Labrys monachus: one gene and its partner. The protein of the gene in region 2 interacts with the protein of the main gene of each other region in a pairwise test. Links are inferred from orthologs where the notes say so. Each region holds a gene or a part of one and is shown on either strand. Other genes may lie near its edges.

The links.
Region 1: the proteins of grxD (region 2) and J3R73_RS31275 interact in binary tests that used the Escherichia coli proteins (3 or more experiments, as listed by UniProt). The link is inferred for Labrys monachus from one-to-one orthologs.

What each region holds. Positions count from the first base shown.
Region 1 is NZ_JAUSVK010000001.1:6,864,371-6,876,564, reverse strand. The notes cover bases 4,934-7,799. They hold J3R73_RS31275 (BolA family protein), read left to right. Parts: upstream 4,934-6,155; coding sequence 6,156-6,443; downstream 6,444-7,799. Other genes in these bases: mepK (peptidoglycan L,D-endopeptidase MepK), read right to left, coding at 6,561-7,799; J3R73_RS31280 (DUF2125 domain-containing protein), read right to left, coding at 4,934-5,937. Outside these bases: J3R73_RS31300 (ABC transporter substrate-binding protein), read right to left, coding at 1-1,424; J3R73_RS31295 (asparaginase), read left to right, coding at 1,646-2,623; J3R73_RS31290 (SDR family NAD(P)-dependent oxidoreductase), read right to left, coding at 2,718-3,470; J3R73_RS31285 (tartrate dehydrogenase), read left to right, coding at 3,793-4,866; more of J3R73_RS31280, read right to left, coding at 4,867-4,933; more of mepK, read right to left, coding at 7,800-8,183; J3R73_RS31265 (L,D-transpeptidase family protein), read right to left, coding at 8,487-10,457; J3R73_RS31260 (sigma-54-dependent transcriptional regulator), read right to left, coding at 10,562-12,082. UniProt on the Escherichia coli protein: Transcriptional regulator that plays an important role in general stress response. Has many effects on cell morphology, cell growth and cell division. Acts by regulating the transcription of many genes, including dacA (PBP-5), dacC (PBP-6), ampC and mreB.
Region 2 is NZ_JAUSVK010000001.1:4,173,033-4,181,536, reverse strand. The notes cover bases 5,720-8,504. They hold grxD (Grx4 family monothiol glutaredoxin), read right to left. Parts: upstream 7,391-8,504; coding sequence 7,049-7,390; downstream 5,720-7,048. Other genes in these bases: purL (phosphoribosylformylglycinamidine synthase subunit PurL), read right to left, coding at 7,735-8,504; J3R73_RS19065 (BolA family protein), read right to left, coding at 7,488-7,718; J3R73_RS19075 (DMT family transporter), read left to right, coding at 6,022-6,930; J3R73_RS19080 (LysR family transcriptional regulator), read right to left, coding at 5,720-5,931. Also shown: J3R73_RS19105 (NADP-dependent isocitrate dehydrogenase), read right to left, coding at 1-1,111; J3R73_RS19100 (RNA methyltransferase), read left to right, coding at 1,327-2,073; murI (glutamate racemase), read left to right, coding at 2,299-3,120; rpsD (30S ribosomal protein S4), read left to right, coding at 3,317-3,934; J3R73_RS19085 (glutathione S-transferase family protein), read left to right, coding at 4,267-4,905; more of J3R73_RS19080, read right to left, coding at 4,972-5,719. UniProt on the Escherichia coli protein: Monothiol glutaredoxin involved in the biogenesis of iron-sulfur clusters.

The DNA of each region.
Region 1 (12,194 bases), 2.7 Mb from region 2 along the record:
TAGCTCTTGGAGTTGAAATAGAGATAGGTCGAGTAGCCCGGATCGGGCGTCCACGGCGAATCCAGATAGAAGATCATCGGCTTGGCGCGCTTGGTGACGTTCTCGTAGAACACGCCCGCCGGAAGCTTTTCCAGCGTGAGCTCGATGCCGATCTGGCGCAGCGAGGTCTGGATCAGGAGCGCGATCGGCTCCTGCGTCGGATCGCCCGCATTGTAGGACAGCGTCGTGCTCACGCCCTTGCCGAAGCCGGCCTTGGCGAGCAGGTCCTTGGCCTTGGCGACATCATATTTGTAGGAAAAGAAGCTCTTGTCCACCATCGGATAGATGTAGGGCATCGGCGCGGTCTGGGCGTCGGCATAGCCGTAATAGATGGTGCGGATGATCTCGTCGCGCGGCAGAGCGAGGTTGACGGCGCGCCGCACGTCGACATTGTCGAACGGCTTGATCTTGGCGTTGAGTTCCAGCCAGATCATGTAGGACGAGTTGACGGCATCGACCGCGACGTTCTTCTGCTTCTTCAGGGCCTCCAGCTCGCGCGGCTGCAGGAACTGCGCGATGTCGACGGCGCCGCCCTGCAGGAGCGAGAAGCGGCTCGCCGACTGCGGCACTTCGCGCATGATCACGCGCTTCATCGCCGGCTTGGTGTCCCAGTAATCGTCGCGCGCCTCGAAGACGGCCTGCTGGCCGCGCACGAGCTGGGCGAGGCGGTAGGGGCCGAAGCCGGCGCTGTCGTTTTTGAGGAAGGCGACGGCCCAGGGGTCGGCCGAGCCGCCGACTTCGGCGCATTTGGTGGCGTCGTAGATGGGATTGGCGAGGTTGCACTGCTGCTTCAGCAACAGCGGGTTGGGCTTTTCGAGATTGAAGGAGATCGCATGCTCGCCCTCGACCTTGATCTGGTCGGGCGAGGTCAGGCCGAGCACCGCGGTCTGGAACAGGCCCTGGCCCTTCAGGTTGAACTTGCGGTCCCAGGTCCACTTGACGTCCTTGGACGAGAAGGTATTGCCCCAGTTGGACTTGACGCCCTCGCGCAGCTTGAACGTCGCCTTGCGACCGTCCGGCGAGACCTCCCAGGATTCGGCGAGGCGCCCCTTGAGCGCCATGCCGTCGGGCTTGTCGGCATGCACCGAGGTATCCTCCCGCAGCACGCCGGGGGCGTCGGGGTCGGGTACCTTCTCATAGCCGAGCATGTATTCGTAGAGAGCCCCCAGCGAGTCGATGGAGCCGAGGCTCACGTCGAATTCGATGTCGAGCCCCTGCGGCGTCGCCGGCGCGGCGATCACCAGCGTGTCGCCGGCGCCCTGCGCCGCCGCCTCGTTCGCCCCGAAGGACGCGGGCAGCACCGCGGCGCCGCCGGCCGCCGCGGCCACCTGCAGGAATTGCCGGCGGGAAGGCCCAAGCTTCATTCGCGTAAACGGGTCAGACATGTTGATCCCCAGGGGTGATGGTGTGGCGGCAAGCTCCGCCTTTTGCCTTTTTGGTCAGACCGAGATTTGCCACTTAGATAGAGCCATTATATTGGTCAGGCCGTCAATGGAAAAAAATGAGCAGCATCTGCACAAACTTTGCACTTTATGGCCAAAATTTGAATTATATAGAATATTTGGTCAGACCAACGTCGGCGGCAGCGCAACCGAGATAGAGCCAGATGAAGAAGATTTGTTTGATAACCACCGGCGGCACGATCGCATCGCGGCGCAACAGCGAGACGGGCCATACGGTCGCCGGCGTCAGCGGCCATGACTTGCGGGCCAGCCTCCACGATCCGCTGCCGGACATCGAGCTGGAGGTCGAGGAGTTCTGCAACATCGGCAGCTATGCCTTCGACCTGCCTTTGGCCTTCGCGCTCGCCGCCCGCATCAACGCCAAGCTCGACGGCGGCTGCGACGGCGTGGTCGTCACCCACGGCACCGACACGATGGAGGAGAGCGCCTACATGGCCGAGCTGCTCCTGCGCGGCGACAAGCCCGTGGTGTTCACCGGCGCCCAGCGCGCCGCGGACCAGCCCGACACCGACGGCCCCCGCAACATCGCCGACGCCGTGCGCCTCGCCGCCGCGCCAGCGGCCCGCGGCCTCGGCGCCATGATCTGCTTCGAGCAGGAATTCCACGCCGCCCGCGACGTGACCAAGACCCATACCTCGCGGGTGGACACCTTCATGTCCGGCGAGCACGGCAAGCTCGGGGAGATCGACGCGGGACAGGTGTTCGTCCATCGCCGGCCGACTTTGCGCCGGACCTATGCGCCCGCCGCCCTCGAGCCGGCGGTGGAGCTCGTCAAGCTCTCGATGGGCTCGACCGACGGTTATCTGCGCTATGCCGCCGCCCATGGCACCAAGGCCTTCGTCCTCGAGGGGTTCGGGCTCGGCAACGCCCCGCCCGCCGTCACGGCGGCGGCGGTCGAGATCGTCCGCGCCGGCATTCCCGTGATCATGACCTCGCGCTGCCCCAAGGGCCGGGTGAAGCCGGTCTACGGCAATGGCGGCGGCCGGGACCTCGCCGACGGCGGCGTGATCTTCGCCGGCGACCTCAACGGCCCCAAGGCGCGCATCCTCGCCGCCCTGCTTCTCGGGCTCGGCCTGGACAGCGAGGCGCTGAGGGCGGAGATCGACTATCTCGGCGGGTAGCGCCATCGGCCGGCAGCGGCCCTGTGCGGGGAGCGTCGGTCACCGACCGACCTTCTCCCAGCACATGCGCGGCTTGCAGGCCCGACGCAGCCTCTCAATACCGCCCGACGAGCAGGCCGCCATCCACCACGATCACCTGTCCGGTGATGTAGCGGGCCGCCTCGGAGGCGAGGAACACGGCGACATCGGCGACCTCCTCCGGCTCGCCGGTGCGCCCGAGCGGGATGAACTTCGCCGCGGCCTCCAGCCCCTCGGGGCCGAGGGAGTGCTCCTTCGAGAGCGCCTGGGCGGTGCGGATATAGCCGGGCGCGATGCCGTTGACGCGCACCCCGTCGCGCGCCAGTTCGACGGCGAGGCCGCGCACCAGGCCGACGACGCCGGTCTTGGCGGCCGAGTAGTGCACATGCTCGTCCCAGCCATAGGCGACGCCCATGATCGAGGACAGCGCGATGACGCTGCCCTTGCCGTTGCGTCGCATGGCCGGCGCGGCGGCGCGCACGATGCGGAAGACGCCGCCGAGGTCGATGTCGAGCGTCTGGTCCCATTTCTCGTCGGTCAGCTGCGCGAGCGGCACCTTGTGGGCGATGCCGGCATTGGCGAGCACGACGTCGAGCGGTCCGTATTTCCTCTCCACCTCGGCGACGACCGCATCGGCCTGCTGCGTGCTGCGCACGTCGAGCGCGTGGAACTCGGCGCTGCCGCCCTCGGCGGCGATCGCCTCGACGACATCGCGGCCTTCCGCCTCGAGGACGTCGGTCACGATCGCGCGGTAGCCGGCCCGGGCGAAGGCGAAGGCGGAGGACCGGCCGATGCCGATCCCGCCTCCGGTGATGATTGCGGTCTTCATGGCCATCCTGGCCCCTCCTTTGCTGGCGGAAAAACGGCGGCGGCGCCGGGAACGCCCCTGTCACCCCGAGGGGCAAGAGAACGCGGGTGAAAAGGGACAGGTGTGTTCATCGTCCCGACCTCCTGCGCCGCCGACCTCGGCAAGCCTATCCTCGGAGATCGCGGGCGGCCAGCGCGCTTCCTTCACGCCGCCTCGCATCGGCTCGCTTGTCAGGCCCGGCCGCCGCCGCTATCGAGGTCGGACGGCAGGCATCTCCGCTCCCGCCCCGGCGGGCGGGCGCCCCTGCTGCAACCCTGCCGGCCGAGGCCGAGGAGAAAGACCCATGCGTCAGCATTCGATCGCCGCCATTCCCGCCGACGGCATCGGAAAGGAGGTCATCGCGGCCGGCCTCCAGGTGCTCGCCGAGTTGGAGCGGCGCTGCGGCGACTTCCGGCTGGCGGTCACCGAATTTCCGTGGGGATCGGATTTCTACCGCCAGACCGGGCGCATGATGCCCGCCGACGGCCTCGACACGCTGCGCGGCTTCGACGCCATCTATTTCGGCGCGGTCGGCGATCCCGGCCTGCCCGACGACCTCACATTGTGGGGCCTGCGCCTCGCCATCTGCCAGGGCTTCGACCAATATGCCAATGTGCGGCCCGTCCGGCTCCTGCCGGGTATCGCCGGCCCGCTGCGCAACGCCCGGCCTGAGGACGTCGATTTCGTCATCGTGCGCGAGAACAGCGAGGGCGAATATTCCGGCAATGGCGGTCGCACCCATCGCGGCCAGCCGGAGGAAGTGGCGACGGAAACCTCGATCTTCACGCGCACCGGCGTCCGGCGCATCATGGAGTTCGCCTTCCGGCTCGCCATGACGCGCACCCGGCGGCAGGTCAGCGTGGTGACGAAATCCAACGCCCAGCGCCACGGCATGGTGCTGTGGGACGAGATCGCCGCCGAGGTCGCGGCCGCCTTTCCCGAGGTGGCGGTGGACAAGGTGCTGGTCGACGCCATGACGACACGCATGGTGCTGAAGCCCGAAAGCCTCGACGTGGTGGTCGCCACCAATCTCCACGCCGACATCCTGAGCGATCTCGGCGCGGCGCTCGCGGGCAGCCTCGGCATCGCGCCCACGGCGAACATCGACCCGAGCCGCCGATATCCCTCGATGTTCGAGCCGATCCACGGCTCGGCCTTCGACATCGCCGGGAAGGGCATCGCCAATCCGCTGGCGACGTTCTGGACCGGCGCCATGATGCTGGAGCATCTCGGCGAAGCACCGGCGGCCGCCCGGCTGATGCGGGCCATCGAGCAGGTCACGGGCGGCAATTTCCCGCTCACGCCGGATCTCGGCGGCACCTCGACCACGCAGGAGATCACCGCCGCGGTCTGCAGCGCGATCCGCCGCGAGGCGTGATCAGAACAGGCTGGGCAGCCGGCCGGCCGGGAAGGAGCCGATGCTGACCTTGCCGTTGGCGAGCCTGACCGGCACCTCCACGGCGGTCTTGCCGTCGATGTTCGTCGGCTTGCCGAGCATCGACAGGCCGACGCCCATCAGGCCGACCAGCCGGCCCGACGCCAGCCCCGCCTGCTGCAGGGAACCGCTCATCTCGTTGATGCCGGCGAGGGCGACGGTGAGGTCGCCGGCGGGGTGGCCGCCATCGTCCAGCGCCACCGTTCCCGCCGCCTTCACGCTGCTCGGCCCGCGATTGAGCTGCGCGAGCACGATCTGCAGCGAACCGCCATCGGCCGCCCAGGCACGCAGGCGCTCCCGCATCGGCCTGGGCTGCAGGTCGATCTGGGTGACGGTCGCCTGGAACTCGCCGCTGAGGGGCTCCGGTCCGCCCAGCATCCTGTCGAGCGGCGGCATGCTGCCCGCATCGGCCTTGGCCACCACGTCATAGGCGCCGGGCGCCGCATTGGCGCCCACCGCCAGCCGGATGTGGGCCTCGACATTGGCGCCGGCGACGAGGGAGGTCGCCTGCCCCGCTCTGGTGGCGTTGGCGTCGAGCCCTTTGATGACGATGTCGGCATTGCTCGGACCCGACGTCCAGATCCCCATGCTGGCCTCGGCGCTCGCCCAGTTCGCGGTGACCGTCGCGCCCTCGCCTTCCCCGTCGACGACGGTCAGCGGACCCTTGGCCTCGAGGATGACCTTATTGGGCTGGTAGACCTGCGCCACCGCGCCGAGATCGGCCAGGTGCACGTCGAAGGACTGCCCGGGCCGGGTCGAGGTGACCTGCGGATTGGTGCAGCGGACCTCCAGGCGGAAGGGATAGCCGCCGAAGCTCTGGTCGGCACAGCGGATCTGGCGCCCGAGTTCCGCCTGCCGCACCACGAAGCGGCTCCATTCGGACTGCACGCGCGTCGAGGCGTACCACCAGAAGCCGGACCACGCGACGACGACGACGCCGAGAAGCAGGGTCGGCAGGAAGACGCGCCTACCCGAGGCACGACGCTGCGATGGGGCGGGAGGGGAGGTCGGCAAGGCTTGGTCTCGCGATGGGGTGACGGCCGCTGGCGGCCGACTGGATGGAACCGTCAGCCGGTCCGGCTTGCTCTATCGGAATGAAATGAGGTATTTCGGCGGCCAGCAACCGCGACATCCGTCGCCGGGCGCCCAGGCCTCGCGGCGGCAGACGCAGCGACCTTCAGCCGAGCCTGCCCGCCCCCTCCGAACGGAAAATCCGCTGCCCGGGAGTCACCATGTCCGTTCCTGCCATCCGCGATCTGATCGAAGCGTCCCTTCACGCGGCCCTGCGGCCCGAGCGCCTGGCCGTGCTCGACGAATCGGCTGATCATGCCGGGCATGCCGGCCATCGAGACGGAGGAGAGAGCCATTTTCGCGTACGCATCGTTTCGGCGGCCTTTACCGGCCGCAGCCGTGTCGACCGCCACCGCATGGTGAACGAGGCGCTGGCGCCCGCCTTCGCACGCGGCGTTCATGCCCTGGCGATCGAAGCCAGCGCGCCGGGCGAACCGGCCCGCTGGTAGAGCGTTTTATGTTTTGACGGAATCGGCAAAACGCAAAGACGCGTCGAAAAACAAAGAGTTAGAACAAACCGCCGTTTCTGCCTGAACGCGCTTTGCTCTAGGGGATGCGATCCCGTCTCAGTTCGAGGAGACGATCGAGCCGGTGAAGATGTCCGGCATCGGCGAGAAGCTCGCGGTGCGCAGGGGCTTCACCGCCGCGCCCGAGAATTTCTCGGCGCGCAGGTCCTGATAGGCCGCGACGCCGAACTTGATCAGCACCGTGCGCGATGGGGCGGCGATCAGCGAGGCCGTCGTGGTCAGGTCCGGCTTGATGAGCTGGGCCTGCTCCTTGTTGCGCGCCGAAGGGACCGGGGCCGACAGGGAAACGAAGTTGAGCTTCTCGAAGCGGGTCGCCGTCAGGGTCGGACGAGGCGGCCGGGCCGTACGGGTCACCGGCGAAACATCGGCGAAACCGAGCGCCCGCTGGGGCTGCCGGCCGGCACTGCGCTTCATGAAGCCTTCGCCACCCTTGGACAGGTCGGCGAAGATCGCAGGGCGCGGCTGCAGCGTCGCGGAGGCCGAGGCGGGACGGGCCACCGGAACCTTCTCGGCGGACGGCGTGATCGAAGCCGGCCGTGCCGGCATCGCGGCGGCCGGCGCCGCGGCGCTCACATCCTGGGCGATGGCCGGGCCATCGAGAGACGCAACCTGCTGGGGCGGCGCCGACGGCACCGGTCCGCCATCCGGACGGACCGGCGGCAGCGGCACGTTGGACGCCGAAGCGCTGGTCATGTCGGGAACGCTGTCGCCGGCATCGGCGACCTCAACCGAGGCGTCGATGCCCGAGGGCCGCCGTTCGGGAAGGGGGATCGAGGCCATGCGGGCGGGCGATTCGAGCTGGGCCGGCCTGGCCATCGCCACGACGGTGGGAGCCGGTGCGGACGAGGACGGCGCCACGAGGCCGCCGCGCGAGGATGCCGAGGCCTGCATCATGGTCTCGGAAGGCGTCTGGCTGCTGCGATGGCCGAACAGGCTCGCGAAGAAACCGCCGCCGCCATTGTCGTCGCCGCCACCGCCGTCATCGTCGCCCGCGCCCTGCCGGCCGCCGACGGTGCCGCCCTTGCGCAGGATCTCGTTCATGGCGACCTGATAGCCCGCCATCGGGCGGCCGTCGGCCGGGATGAGCACCGTCTTCCCGTCGGGGAACACGGAGGCCAGCTCGCTGCGCGACATGCGCGGCCACATGCGGACACCGCCGGCATCCATATGCACGAAGGGCGAGCCCGAGGTCGGGTAGAAGCCGACGCCGCCGCGCTGGAGGCGAAGGCCTGCGACGCGCAGCTTGGACAGCGGCACGCCGGGAATGAAGAAGTCCATCGCCTTGCCGAGCGTATGCTGGCTGAATTTGGCGACGCCCCGCGAGCGCCGGCGCAGCATGCCGTTGGTTTCGGGCGAACGGTAGCCGCACACGACGTTGACGGGCTGGGTGGCGCCGACCGCGTGATAGGCGAGCCAGATGGTGTCGAACAGGCGCGGATCCATGCGCGTGGGCTCGTCGCGCCGCCAGTCGCGCAGGAACCAGTTCAGCTTCTTGAGCGCGTCGGAATCATACCGGCCGTCGCGCTTGTAGGTGATGTTGATCGTCTCGCCGGTATGGAGATGCTTCATCGACAGCGAGCGGGTCTCGCCATTGGCGATCGCGCTCTCGGTCTGGTCGACCGCGGCCCACATCGCCATGGTCGAGGCAAAGGCGGTGGCCATGATTCGGCCGGCACGCGACACTCGGATCCGGGGCAGAAAGCTGAATGGGTTTTGCACGATTACGGCTCTCGGCGGTTAGACTGCGGGAGCGAGGCCGCAAGAGCGCCCCGAGCGTAGTCCGAAGGGCGGGAGTCTCGCCGAGAATGGTTAAGGCACCGTTGATGCACCGTTCGACCCCTTTTTAATAGCCGCCGAAGCGGCTTTTGAAACATCTCCTTGCCTGCGGAACATGGCAAAAAGAGGAAGGCAGAATTGGTGGCAACACACCAACGCGAAATAGGGTTAACAGTTCCTTATCAGATTCTACCCCCGCAGGCCAAGTGCCGAAACGACCTTTTGGTCGTACCCGTAGAGGTCATCGACAAGTTTCAACTCGCCGCCCTCGTCCACATAGGCGGTGAAATAGGCAATGTGGACGGGGATCTTCTGCTTCAGGTCGATGCGTTGCTCGCGCCCGCCGACCATGCTTTCCACGCGATTCGCCGTCCAGCCGTTTTCAGCGCCCATGACGGTCTCCGCGAAGTTGTAAGGATTATCCACGCGAACGCAACCATGACTGAAGGCGCGCTTGTCCTTGGCGAACAGGCTGCGTGTCGAAGTGTCGTGCAGGTAGACCGAAAAATTGTTTGGAAACATGAACTTGATGTGGCCGAGCGCATTGTCCTCGCCCGGCGGCTGGCGCACCTGCATCTGGCCGTCGCGATAGGTCACCACGAAGCCGTGGCGGGCCAGGTAATCGGGATCCTCCGCCAGCTTGGGCAGATATTCCTTCTTGATGATCGACTGGGGCACGTTCCAGGACGGGTTCATCACCACGAAATCCATGGTGTCGGAAAACAGCGGCGTCGGCGTGTTCGGCTTGCCGACGACCACCTTCGATTCCAGGACGGGCACGCCGTTCCTGATCACGCGGACCTTGTATTCCGGCACGTTCACCAGCACGTAGGAATCGCCCATGTCGTGCGGCAGCCAGCGCCAGCGCTCCATATTGGCGACGATCTCGCTCTCGATATTGATTCGCGGGGTGCGCAGCGCGCTGTTCAGCGCCGCCACGGTCGCAGGGCCGAGCGTGCCGCTGGCCTTGAGGTTGCGCTGCGCCTGGAAGTCGCGCACCGCCTTCTGCAGCGCCTCGTCATAGACGGCGCCGTCGCCGTCGCTGGCGGTCAGCCCGAGGCGGGTGCGCAGCACCGCCACGCGGGTGTCGCTCATGCCGACCCTGAGCGTCGGGCCGGGCGGCACCAGCGGCGGCGCGGTCCGGGCCGTCGCGGCATTGGCGGCGCGCACCTCGGCGAGCTTGCGCTTCAGCGCCAGATATTGCGGGGCGACCGGATTGTAGCCTTCGAGCACGGCGACGGGATCGGCGGCGATGGCGACCGAAGCCAGCGCGGCGACGGCCTCCGGCATGTTGACGGCGGGCACGATGTCGCGGCCGATCTGGCGGGTGTCCACCCGCCCGCTCGAAGCCTGCCGGATATAGGTCAGGATGGCGGAGGCGATGGCGACCTCCGTCTGCGCCTGGCCGTCGGCGCCGGCCGAGGCCAAGATGTCGAGGCCCCCGACATGGAAGGCCGCAGCGTCGAGGCCGTCATCGCCGGCACGGCTCATGCGCTCGACCAGCGCCTTGGCGACCGGCGTCAGGGCGCCGTCGACCACCCAGAGCGGCGCATGATTGCGCAGGCCGTAGAAATCGCTGATCGCCTGCGCGTCCTGGCCGTGCCGGGCCACGAGGTCTTCGAGCCGGGCGGCGAGGCTGGCGGCGACGGCCGCGGCGTCCTGCGGCGCGCGGACCGACGGCGGTGTTTCCACCGGCTCGGCGGCGGCCGCGGGAGGCGTGCTCTGCACGGCCGGCGCGGGCTGCTGCACGGCCGGCATCGGCCCCGGCTCCGGGCCGGACGGCGCGGCCGGCATGGTCGAGGCCAGAGCGGGATCGGCGGCATGGGCGGGGGACGCCGCCGCCGACGGCTCCTGTGCCAGCGCCGGCAGCGGCACCGGCACGTCGCCGACCGGCGCGGGCGCCAGCGAGGAGGTGGAGACGGGGCCGGGATCCGGCTGCGGATCGGCGGACAGCGCCGCCCGTTCGCCCCGGGGCGAGGCGGCGGCCGGTTCCGTCTGTGGGCTCGCCGGCGCGTAGGCGTGTTCCTGCTCGGCCGGGCTCAGTGCCGGCACGTCGATGGCGGAAGGCTCGAGGCCGCTCCCGGCCAGGGCCGGGACGGTGAACGCACCCAGGGCCAGGGCCAGAGCAACCGAAGCCAGCAAGTTAGCGCGGCAATTCATTTTATCCCTCAATCATGACGCCGAAGGTAAGGCGCCACCTTTCCATCAATCGGATTGTGAACGCGACAATGCCAGTTTCAATACAAAATCCGGTGTGCGAACGATCACGCCGCCCGGTGGGCATCGGGGAAGACTTCGGGTCTCACGCCGATCGCCGCTTCGTCAAGGCCCAATTCCTTCAGCTTGCGGTAAAGGGTCGAGCGCCCGATGCCGAGCTTGCGGGCGACCTCCGTCATCTGGCCGCGATGGTGCCGGATGGCGAATTTCAGCATGTCGGCCTCCAGGGAGGCCATGGTCCGCACGTCGCCCCGCGCGTCGAGCATCGCCATGGTATGGGGATCGCGCACCGTGACGATCTCCCGCAGGGGCTGCCCGGTGATCATCGCCGGGCCGGCATGGACGGGCCTGGGCGGCAGCAGCGGCGCGGAGGGGATGCGCACGTCGAAGCCCTCCACGCGCGCCGCGATCTGCGGGAACTCGGCCACCCCGACCTCGTCGCCCTCCGCCAGGATCACCGCCCGGAACACCGCATTTTCCAGCTGGCGGACATTGCCGGGCCAGTCATAGGCCGCCAGCATCGCCAGCGCCTCGGCCGAGATGGAGCGGACGCGCCGGCCCTCCTCGACCGAGAATCGCGCCAGGAAATGCCGCGCGAGCTCGCCGACGTCGTCCCGCCGCAGCCGCAGCGGCGGCAGCATGATGGGAAAGACGTGCAGGCGGTAATAGAGATCCTCGCGGAACAGGCCGGCCTTGACCCGCTCGATGAGGTTGCAGCTGGTCGAGGAGATCAGCCGGAACTCGGTGCGCACCGGCCGGCGCGCCCCGACCGGCCCGACCTCGCCGCTGCGCAGCGCCTCGACGATCCTGGCCTGGAGGTCCAGCGGCAGTTCGCCGATGTCTTCCAGGAATAGCGTGCCGCCATGCGCCTCGGCGAACTTGCCCACCTGCCTGTCCGGCGCGCCGGCGACGCTGTTCTTCTCATGGCCGAACAGGATCGCCTCGGCCGTCTCCTCGGGCAGCGCGGCGCAGTTGACGGCGACGAACGGGCGGCCCCGGCGCTCGCCGGTCCCGTGGATCGCCCGCGCCACGGTCTGCTTGCCGGTGCCGGCCTCGCCCTCGATCAGGACGGGAATGGCCGAGCCCGCCGCCCGCTCGCTGAGATGGGCCACGCGTTCCATCTCGGGGCTGCGCACGACCATGTCCCTGAAGCCGAGAAGGCCGGCCGAACGCTTCGCCAGCAGGCGGGCATCGCGCTCGAGCGCATGCATCCGCAAGGCGTTGCGGATCGATATCTGCAGTCTTTCGCCGCCCACCGGCTTGACCACGAAATCGGCCGCGCCCGCCCGCATGGCCGAGATCACCGCGTCGATCGAGCCATGCGCGGTCTGGACGATGACGGGCACCGCGATGCCCTTGGCCCGCAGGCGGCCCAGCACGCCCATGCCGTCTAGATCGGGCATGACGAGATCGAGGATGACGAGGTCGATCCGGCCCGCCTCGATTTCGCGCAGCGCCGCCTCGCCGCCGTCGGCGAGCCGCGCATGGTAGCCGAAGCGCCGCACCATCGCTTCGAGGAGCCGGCGCTGCACCGGATCATCATCGGCAATCAGAACAGTCGAACCCATCAATCCCCCGCCGAATTCCTGCAATGCCCAAATCTTGCAATCTACGAATTCCGCGCGCTTGCCCTGGCCGGTCCGAAGCTCCGACCAGGGCAAGCCCGCCTCGGGGCCGCGC
Region 2 (8,504 bases):
TCATGAAGCCGGACTCGACGGTGTCGACGCAGACCTTTTCCAGCGTGGCGGAGAACTTGGCGAGTTCCGCATTGTCGTCGAGCTTGGCGCGATGGGCGAGCCCGCGCGTCCAGGCGAAGATCGAGGCGATGGAGTTGGTCGACGTCTCCTTGCCCTTCTGGTGCTCGCGATAGTGGCGGGTGACCGTGCCATGCGCCGCCTCGGCCTCGACGGTCTTGCCGTCGGGCGTGAGCAGGACGGAGGTCATCAGGCCCAGCGAGCCGAAGCCCTGCGCCACGATGTCGGACTGCACGTCGCCGTCGTAGTTCTTGCAGGCCCAGATGTAGCCGCCCGACCATTTCAGCGCCGAAGCGACCATGTCGTCGATCAGGCGATGTTCATAGGTCAGTTTGCGCTTGTCGAATTCCGCCTTGAATTCATTGGCGAAGATCTCGGCGAAGATATCCTTGAAGCGGCCGTCATAGACCTTCAGGATGGTGTTCTTCGTCGACATGTAGACAGGGAAATTGCGCTGCAGGCCGTAGTTGAAGGTAGCGCGGGCGAATTCCCGGATCGATTCGTCGAGGTTGTACATGGCGAGCGCCACGCCGTCGCCCGGCGACTTGTACACTTCCTTCTCGATCACCGTGCCGTCCTCGCCGACGAACTTGATCGTCAGCGTGCCCTTGCCCGGGAAGCGGAAATCGGTGGCGCGATACTGGTCGCCGAAGGCATGGCGGCCGACGACGATGGGCTGCGTCCAGCCCGGCACGAGGCGCGGCACGTTCTTGCAGATGATCGGCTCGCGGAAGATCACGCCGCCGAGGATGTTGCGGATGGTGCCGTTCGGCGACTTCCACATCTCGTGGAGGTTGAACTCCTTCACGCGGGCCTCGTCCGGCGTGATGGTGGCGCATTTCACCGCCACCCCGTGGCGCTTGGTGGCCTCGGCGGCCTCGATCGTGACCTTGTCGCCGGTCTTGTCGCGATTCTCGACGCCGAGATCGTAATAATCGAGCTGGATGTCGAGATAGGGGAAGATCAGCTTGTCCTTGATCTGCTGCCAGATGATGCGGGTCATCTCGTCGCCGTCCATGTCGACGACCGGATTGGCCACCTTGATCTTCGCCATCGTGCACGCCTCGTTTTTTGGAAATATGGCGGCCTATAGCACCGCCTCCCGGCGGGGGGAAGTTCAGGCCCCGGGGTTGCGGCAATTTTTGCCGCGCCGGTGCGGTGCGGGATCGAGGGGCCGGCCCTCCCGGATCGTTCCCCAAGGGGAACGGGGATCGACCCGACGGCCGATCGGCGCTATGGAGCTTGGATTCCCGTCTTTGGAACAATGCCGTGACGCCGCCCGTCGTGATTCTCGTCCGTCCCCAGCTCGCCGAAAATATCGGCATGTGCGCCCGTGCCATGATGAATTTCGGCCTCGTCGAGATGCGCCTCGTCGCCCCCCGCGACGGCTGGCCCAAGAAGGGCGCGCGCCAGGCCTCTTCCGGAGCCGCCTCGGTCCTCGACAATGCCAAGCTCTTCGAGACGACGCGGGACGCGGTCGCCGACCTCCATTACGTCCTCGCCACCACGGCGCGCGAGCGCGGCCAGATGAAGCCCGTCTTCGCCGCCGACGAAGCGGCCGCCAAGGTGCAGGATCTCGCCCAGGGCGGCTCCCGCGCCGGCATCCTCTTCGGGCCCGAGCGCATGGGCCTGTCCAACGACGACGTGGCGCTGGCGGATGCCATCGTCTCGTTTCCGGTCAGCCCGGCCTTCACCTCGATCAATCTGGCGCAGGCCGTGCTGCTCGTCGGCTATGAATGGTGGAAGCTGGTCTCCGGCGGCAAGGCGCCGATCGCCCCGACGCGGTCTTCGCCGCCGGCCACGCGCGAGCACATGCTCGCCTTCTTCGACTATGTGGAGAAGGAACTCGATGCCGTCTCCTTCTTCTATCCGCCGGAGAAACGCGACATCATGATGCGCAATTTCCGCAATATCTGGCACCGGCTCGAAATGACGGAGCAGGATGTGCAGACCATGCGCGGCGCCGTCGCCTCGCTCGTCGGCGGCAGGCAGGGCACGCGCACCCGGCGCGACTGAATGCCGGGGCGGACGCCGGTTCCGGGCGTGCCGCTTTGGGACCGAAAATTTCCGGCAGTGGAAACCCTTCCTTCACCCTCCTGCGGTTGAATGTGTATGCGCCCGGTTGGGTATTGCGTACGGGCAACTAAAATGCGGCGATTGAATCCGGTTGGCTTCGATCATTCGGAAGAAGACCCTGGACGGGTCGACCTTCTGGCTGGCACGGTTTATGGAGTTGCGGTCATGTCTGACCGCACTCCAACTGTCCTCGTCTTCGATTCGGGCCTCGGCGGCCTCACCGTCTTTTCCGAACTGCGGACGGCGCTTGCCGGCGCCCGCTTCGTCTATGCCGCCGACGATGCCGTGTTCCCCTATGGCCGCCTGCCCGAGGATGCCGTGATCGCCCGCGTGACCGCGGTCATGGACCGATTGATTCCCCTGTATCGGCCGGATGTCGTGGTGATCGCCTGCAACACCGCGTCCACCCTCGTCCTTCCCGCGTTGCGCAGCCGTTTCAGCACGCCCTTCGTCGGCACGGTGCCGGCCATCAAGCCGGCCGTGGCGCAGACGAGGACGGGACGTGTCGCCATTCTCGCGACGCCCGGTACCGTCCGGCGAGACTATACCCGCGCGCTCGTCCAATCCTTCGCTGCCGGCATCGCCGTGGAACTCGTCGGCGCGGTGGGCCTTGCTGCCCTGGCCGAGCGGCATCTGAAGGGCGAGGCGGTCGATCCTGCCGCCGTGCTGGCGGAAATCTCGCCCTGCTTCGTGGATACCGGCGGCCGGCGCACCGATATCGTCGTGCTGGCCTGCACGCATTATCCGCTGGTGCTGGACCTGATGCGGCAGGTCGCGCCCTGGCCGGTCGCCTGGCTCGATCCCGCGCCGGCCATCGCCCGCCGCACCGCCGACCTCCTCGGTCCGCTTCCCCCTTCGGCTGAGCCGGAGGAGGCGCTCGCCATCTTCACGAGCGGCGCCGGCGTGACCGATGCGCTCAGGAAGGCGTTGCTGGCGCGCGGCCTGCCTCGCCTCGGCGTCGAGACCATGGGAGCCCTCGTTCATTGACAGGGCTTCACGGCGCGATGCGCCTTCATGGAATTGACACAAGGTCCGCTTTCGACTAAGCGAACCCTACGCGCGGGGCCTTCGGGTCCCGCGTGATGTTTTACGCACCCGTGATGCCCGGTTTCGGGCATCTGTCAGCCGGCATCGGCAGAGGAGGGCGCGTTCCTCACCCGTCTGCAATTCAAAAGAGGACGCGATGTCCAAGCGCCACAACGCAAAGTATAAAATCGATCGCCGTATGGGCGAGAATATCTGGGGCCGTCCGAAGAGCCCGGTCAACCGCCGCGAATACGGTCCCGGCCAGCACGGCCAGCGCCGCAAGGGCAAGCTGTCCGACTTCGGCACGCAGCTGCGCGCCAAGCAGAAGCTGAAGGGCTATTACGGCTCGATCTCGGAAAAGCAGTTCCGCAAGATCTACGAGGAAGCCCTTCGTCTGCGGGGCGACTCGTCGGCCAACCTGATCGGCCTGCTCGAGCGCCGCCTCGATGCCGTCGTGTATCGCGCCAAGTTCGTGCCGACCGTGTTCGCTGCGCGCCAGTTCGTGAATCACGGGCATGTCAAGGTCAATGGCCGCCGCGTCAACGTGCCGTCCTACAAGGTCAAGCCGGGCGACGTGATCGAAGTCAAGGAAGCGTCCAGGGAACTCGTCCTCGTCCTCGAAGCGGTCGCCTCCGCCGAGCGTGACGTTCCCGACTATATCGAAGTCGACCATTCCAAGCTGATCGCCAAGTATATCCGCGTGCCGACGCTGCAGGACGTGCCTTACCCGGTCCAGATGGAGCCGAACCTGGTCGTCGAATTCTATTCGCGCTGATCGCTTTCAGCGCACGAGGTCGCAGAGGGGCCGCCCAGTGGGGTGGCCCTTCTTTTTATGAGATGAATCAAGAGATTTGCAGGCGCGGGAGACGGTGGTCGATCTTGTTGATGGTCGGCAAATCGGGATGGCCGCATTGCAAAAAGATCATGAGACATAAGAGTGTAGACGCTTATGGTCGGTAACGGTAAGCCGACAATGAGAAGAATTGATGGCCGCATGGCGGCGTACGGTCTACGAAGCGGGATGGTGAACCGAATCTCTCACCGCTGAATCTGCCATTTGTGTGGAGCTAGCCGGTCGTATCGGCCGGGCTGTGCTGCGAGGTCTAGATGGTCTACACGCTCTGGGGCGAACCTGATTCCGGCTCCTTCATGATTGAAGCCGCATTGGCGGAAGCAGGACAGCCGGTGAATCTGATCGACATAGATCTCACCAAGGACGAGCAGCATCACGCTCAATATCTCGCGATCAATCCCCTGGGCAAGATTCCCGCGCTGCGCTTCGAGGACGGCACGACGATCGTCCAGTCCGCGGCCATCCTGCTGGCGCTCAGCGAAGCGCATCCCGACGCCAATCTGATGCCGGCCATCGATGCGCCGGACCGCCGCCATGCCCTGCGGTGGCTCATCCACGTCGCTGCCGAAATCTATCCGCTGATCGAGGTCTACGACTACCCGCTGCGCTTTGCGCCGCCGGAAACCTCGGATACCGCCATGCGCTCGCGCGTGCGCCACCGGATCCGGGAGCGCTGGGTCCTGGTCGAGCAGGCGGCCAGTGCGGGAGGCAGTTTCCTGCTGTCCGGCTTCTCGGCCATCGATCTTGCCATCGCGGTCATCAGCAACTGGGCGATCGGCGCGGAATGGCGCGCGAAGGAATGCCCCAAGCTCACGCGGATCACGGAGACCGTCTCGGTCCGTCCGACCATCGCACCCGTGTGGCATCGGCATTTCGGCGAAAAACCGGCGTAGAGCATCGCGCGAATCGTCGACGGTGCCTTTCGATCCGGAAATGCGCCGAAGCCATGATCGGGACGATCAGCCCTTCTGGCGTGCCGTCGAGGCGAGAAAGCCGGCAATGGCGCCTTCGCCGTGGCCTGCCTCCTCGAGAAAACGCCTGGCGAATTCGGCGGCCGGGCCGCGCAGCGCCTCGTCGGGACGGATCAGGTGGAATGCGACGAGATTTTCCACCGACTGGCTCGAAATCGGCACGATGAGGCCCGCTGCCAGGGCCGCCTCCGTCAGCGGCGGCCGGGCGAGGGCGACACCGAGACCCTGCACGCAGGCGTCGAGCACGAGGTTGTAGTCCTCGAAGCGGCGGTCTTCGATGCGCGCCGTGTAACCGAGGCCGGCCGCCGCGAGCCAGCGCCGCCAGCCCTCGACGTTGGAATCGTGCAGGATCGGCAAGGCGAAAAGATCTGCTGCGTCGGGGGCGCCGCCGGTATCTTTCGCAAGCCGCTGCGCCAGAGCCGGGGCCGCGACCGGAAAGAGGGTCTCGCGCCAGAGCTGCATGCCGCGCACGCCGGCCCAGGGCCCCTTGCCGCAGCGTATGGCGAGATCGATGCCTTCGGCGAAGTCGGCGAGGCGGTGCTCGAGCACGAGTTCGACATGGAGATCCGTGCCCTCGAGCCGCGCGAGGCGGGAGAACAGCCACAGGGAGGCCACGGACGGCGTGACGGAGAGGCGGACCAGGGCGCGCCCGCGGGATTTCGTCCGCCGGTTCGCCGGCCAGCGTTCGCCATCGTCTTCGAGCAAAGCGAGGGCTTCCTCGGCTCGCGCGAGGAAGCGCATCCCCTCCGGCGTCAACATCACGCCTCGTGCCTCCCGATCGAACAGGCGAACACCCATCCAGCGCTCCAAGCGCCCGATCTGGCGCGAGACGGCGCCATGGGTGAGGCCGATCTGTTCGGCGGCAGCCGAGAACGAGCCCAGCCGTGCCGCGTGGGCAAAGGTTTCGAGGGTGTCCAGCGGCGGGAGCTTGGGGGAGCTGTGAACCATACGCACAGATGATCATCGATTGCGTTGCTTTTCAAGCAAGCCTGTCTCCTCTATTCCCGCCGCCTGGGCTCGGCCGAAGAGGTGGAAATCATGGACGCGACGACAAGCATGGCTGCAACTGCCGGGAAGGGCCGTGAATTCGACCTCGTCGCCTTCGGCGCGATCCTGTTCACCATCCTGTCCTGGGCGTCGTCCTTCGTGACGATACGCGTGTGCCTGGAATCGCTGACGCCGATCGATCTGGCGGCGGCGCGCTATGTCGCCGCCGGCCTTCTCGCCGCGGCCTATCTCGCACTGGCGCGCCCGCCCTTGCCGACGGGCGGCGACCTCATCCGCCTCGCGGTCGCCGGCGTTCTCTTCATCGCGCTCTATGCCGTGCTGCTCAACACCGGGGAGCTGACGGTGCCGGCAGGGCCTGCCAGCTTCATCATCAACACCATGCCGGTCTTCACGGCGCTGATCGCCTTCTTCCTGCTGGACGAGCGCTTCGGACGCTGGGGCTGGATCGGCACGGCGGTGTCCTTCGCCGGCGTGGGGCTGATCGCCGCGGCGGCGCGAGGCGATTTCCGGTTCGATCCCAACGCCCTGCTGATACTCGGTGCCGCCATGTGCGCGGCGGTCGCCAGCGTGCTGCAAAAGCCGGTGTTGCGGCGTCTCCCCGCCCTGGCGGTGACAGCCTGGATCTTGATGCTCGGCGCCATTCCCCTGCTGCCCGCGGTGCCGCAGACATGGACGGCGCTCACGCTCGCCCCGGCAAGGGTCGTGTGGTCGGTCCTCTACATGGTGCTGGTGCCGACGGCCGTCGGCTATGTCACCTGGGCGATCGCGTTGAAGCGGCTGAGCGCCGCGCGTGCCGCCAATTTCCTCTACGGCGTGCCGCCGACCGCGACGCTGATCGGCTTCGTCTGGCTCGGCGAGATCCCCACCGCCGCCGGCATGGCGGGCGGCGCGCTGGCGATCCTCGGCGTCGTCATCGTCAACGTCATGCGCGGGCGTTAGGCTTCGGCTCCAGGGAGAAGGGCGGAATCAGGCAGCCTGAATCAAGATGCCCGGGACCGGCCCGGGCATGAAGGCCGGCCGAACCGGCCGGCAAAGGGGCGGCAGGATCGCGCGACGGTCAGGCCCGCGCCGGCGCCTTGACCGGAATGTTCTTCTCCTGCAGGAACGTCACCAGTTCGCCGGACTGGAACATCTCGCGGGTGATGTCGCAGCCGCCGACGAATTCGCCCTTCACATAGAGCTGCGGCACTGTCGGCCAGTTGGAGAAATCCTTGATGCCGCTGCGCAGGTCCGGATTTTCCAGGACGTTGTGGTCCTTGTAGTCGACGTCGAGATAATCGAGGATCTGCACGATCTGTCCGGAAAAGCCGCACATCGGAAAGGCCTTCGTGCCCTTCATGAACAGTACGACGTCGTTGGACTTGATCTCATTCTCGATGAAGGATGCGATATCGCTCATGGTCAATCCCGATCTCAAAGGCTGATTTAAGTCATTTAAGCACGTCGCGGCGCAATGTCATGGGCCGCGACCAACTATTTGGCTGAAGCCTGCCGTTTCAGGGCGCGGAGGTGGTCAAGGCGAGGGCGTGCAGGACGCCGCCCATTCTTCCCTTCAGCGCCGCATAGACCATCTGGTGCTGCGCGACGCGGGATTTGCCGCGAAAGGCCTCGGAGACCACGGTGGCCGAATAATGGTCGCCATCGCCGGCGAGGTCCCGGATCTCGACCCGGGCGTCGGGGAGGCTCGCCTTGATAAGCGCTTCGATATCGGTGGCCGGCATCGGCATGGGGCGGAAATCCTTCTCAGGCAGCCTTGCCGGCCGCATCCATCAGGCCGGGCAGGAAGGCTTCATGGCGCTCGCTGAGCGTCGAAACCACGATGGGCCTGCCTTCGGGCAGGATCAAGGCGTTTCCGCCGGTTCTGCCCAGGACGATGACGGGGATATCGGCATCCGCGGCCGCCTTGCTGAAGGAGCCGACCGTGCCGGGGGACAGGGCCACGACATAGCGGCCCTGGTCTTCACCGAACCAGAAGGCATGGGGATGGGTGCCCTGCGGCGCCTTGGAAAGATCGGCGCCGATGCCTCCGGCCATCGCCATCTCGGCCACGGCCACCGCGAGGCCGCCGTCCGAGACGTCGTGGCAGGTCTTCACGACGCCGGCACGGATCTGGCTGCGGATGAAGTCGCCGCGGCGCTTCTCGGCGGCGAGATCGACCGGCGGCGGCGCTCCTTCCTCCCGCCCGATGATCTCGGCGAGCCAGACGGACTGCCCGAGCCAGCTTCCGGCCTCGCCGACCAGCACGACCGTCTCGTCGGCCGCCTTGAAGGCGATGGACGCGGTGACGGCGACATCCTCGACGAGGCCGACGCCGCCGATCGTCGGGGTCGGCAGGATGCCGCGTCCGTTGGTCTCGTTGTAGAGGGAGACGTTGCCGGACACGATCGGGAAGTCGAGCGCGCGGCAGGCCTCGCCGATGCCGTCGAGGCAGCCGACGAACTGGCCCATGATGTCCGGCCGTTCCGGATTGCCGAAATTGAGATTATCGGTCACGGCGAGCGGCAGCCCGCCCA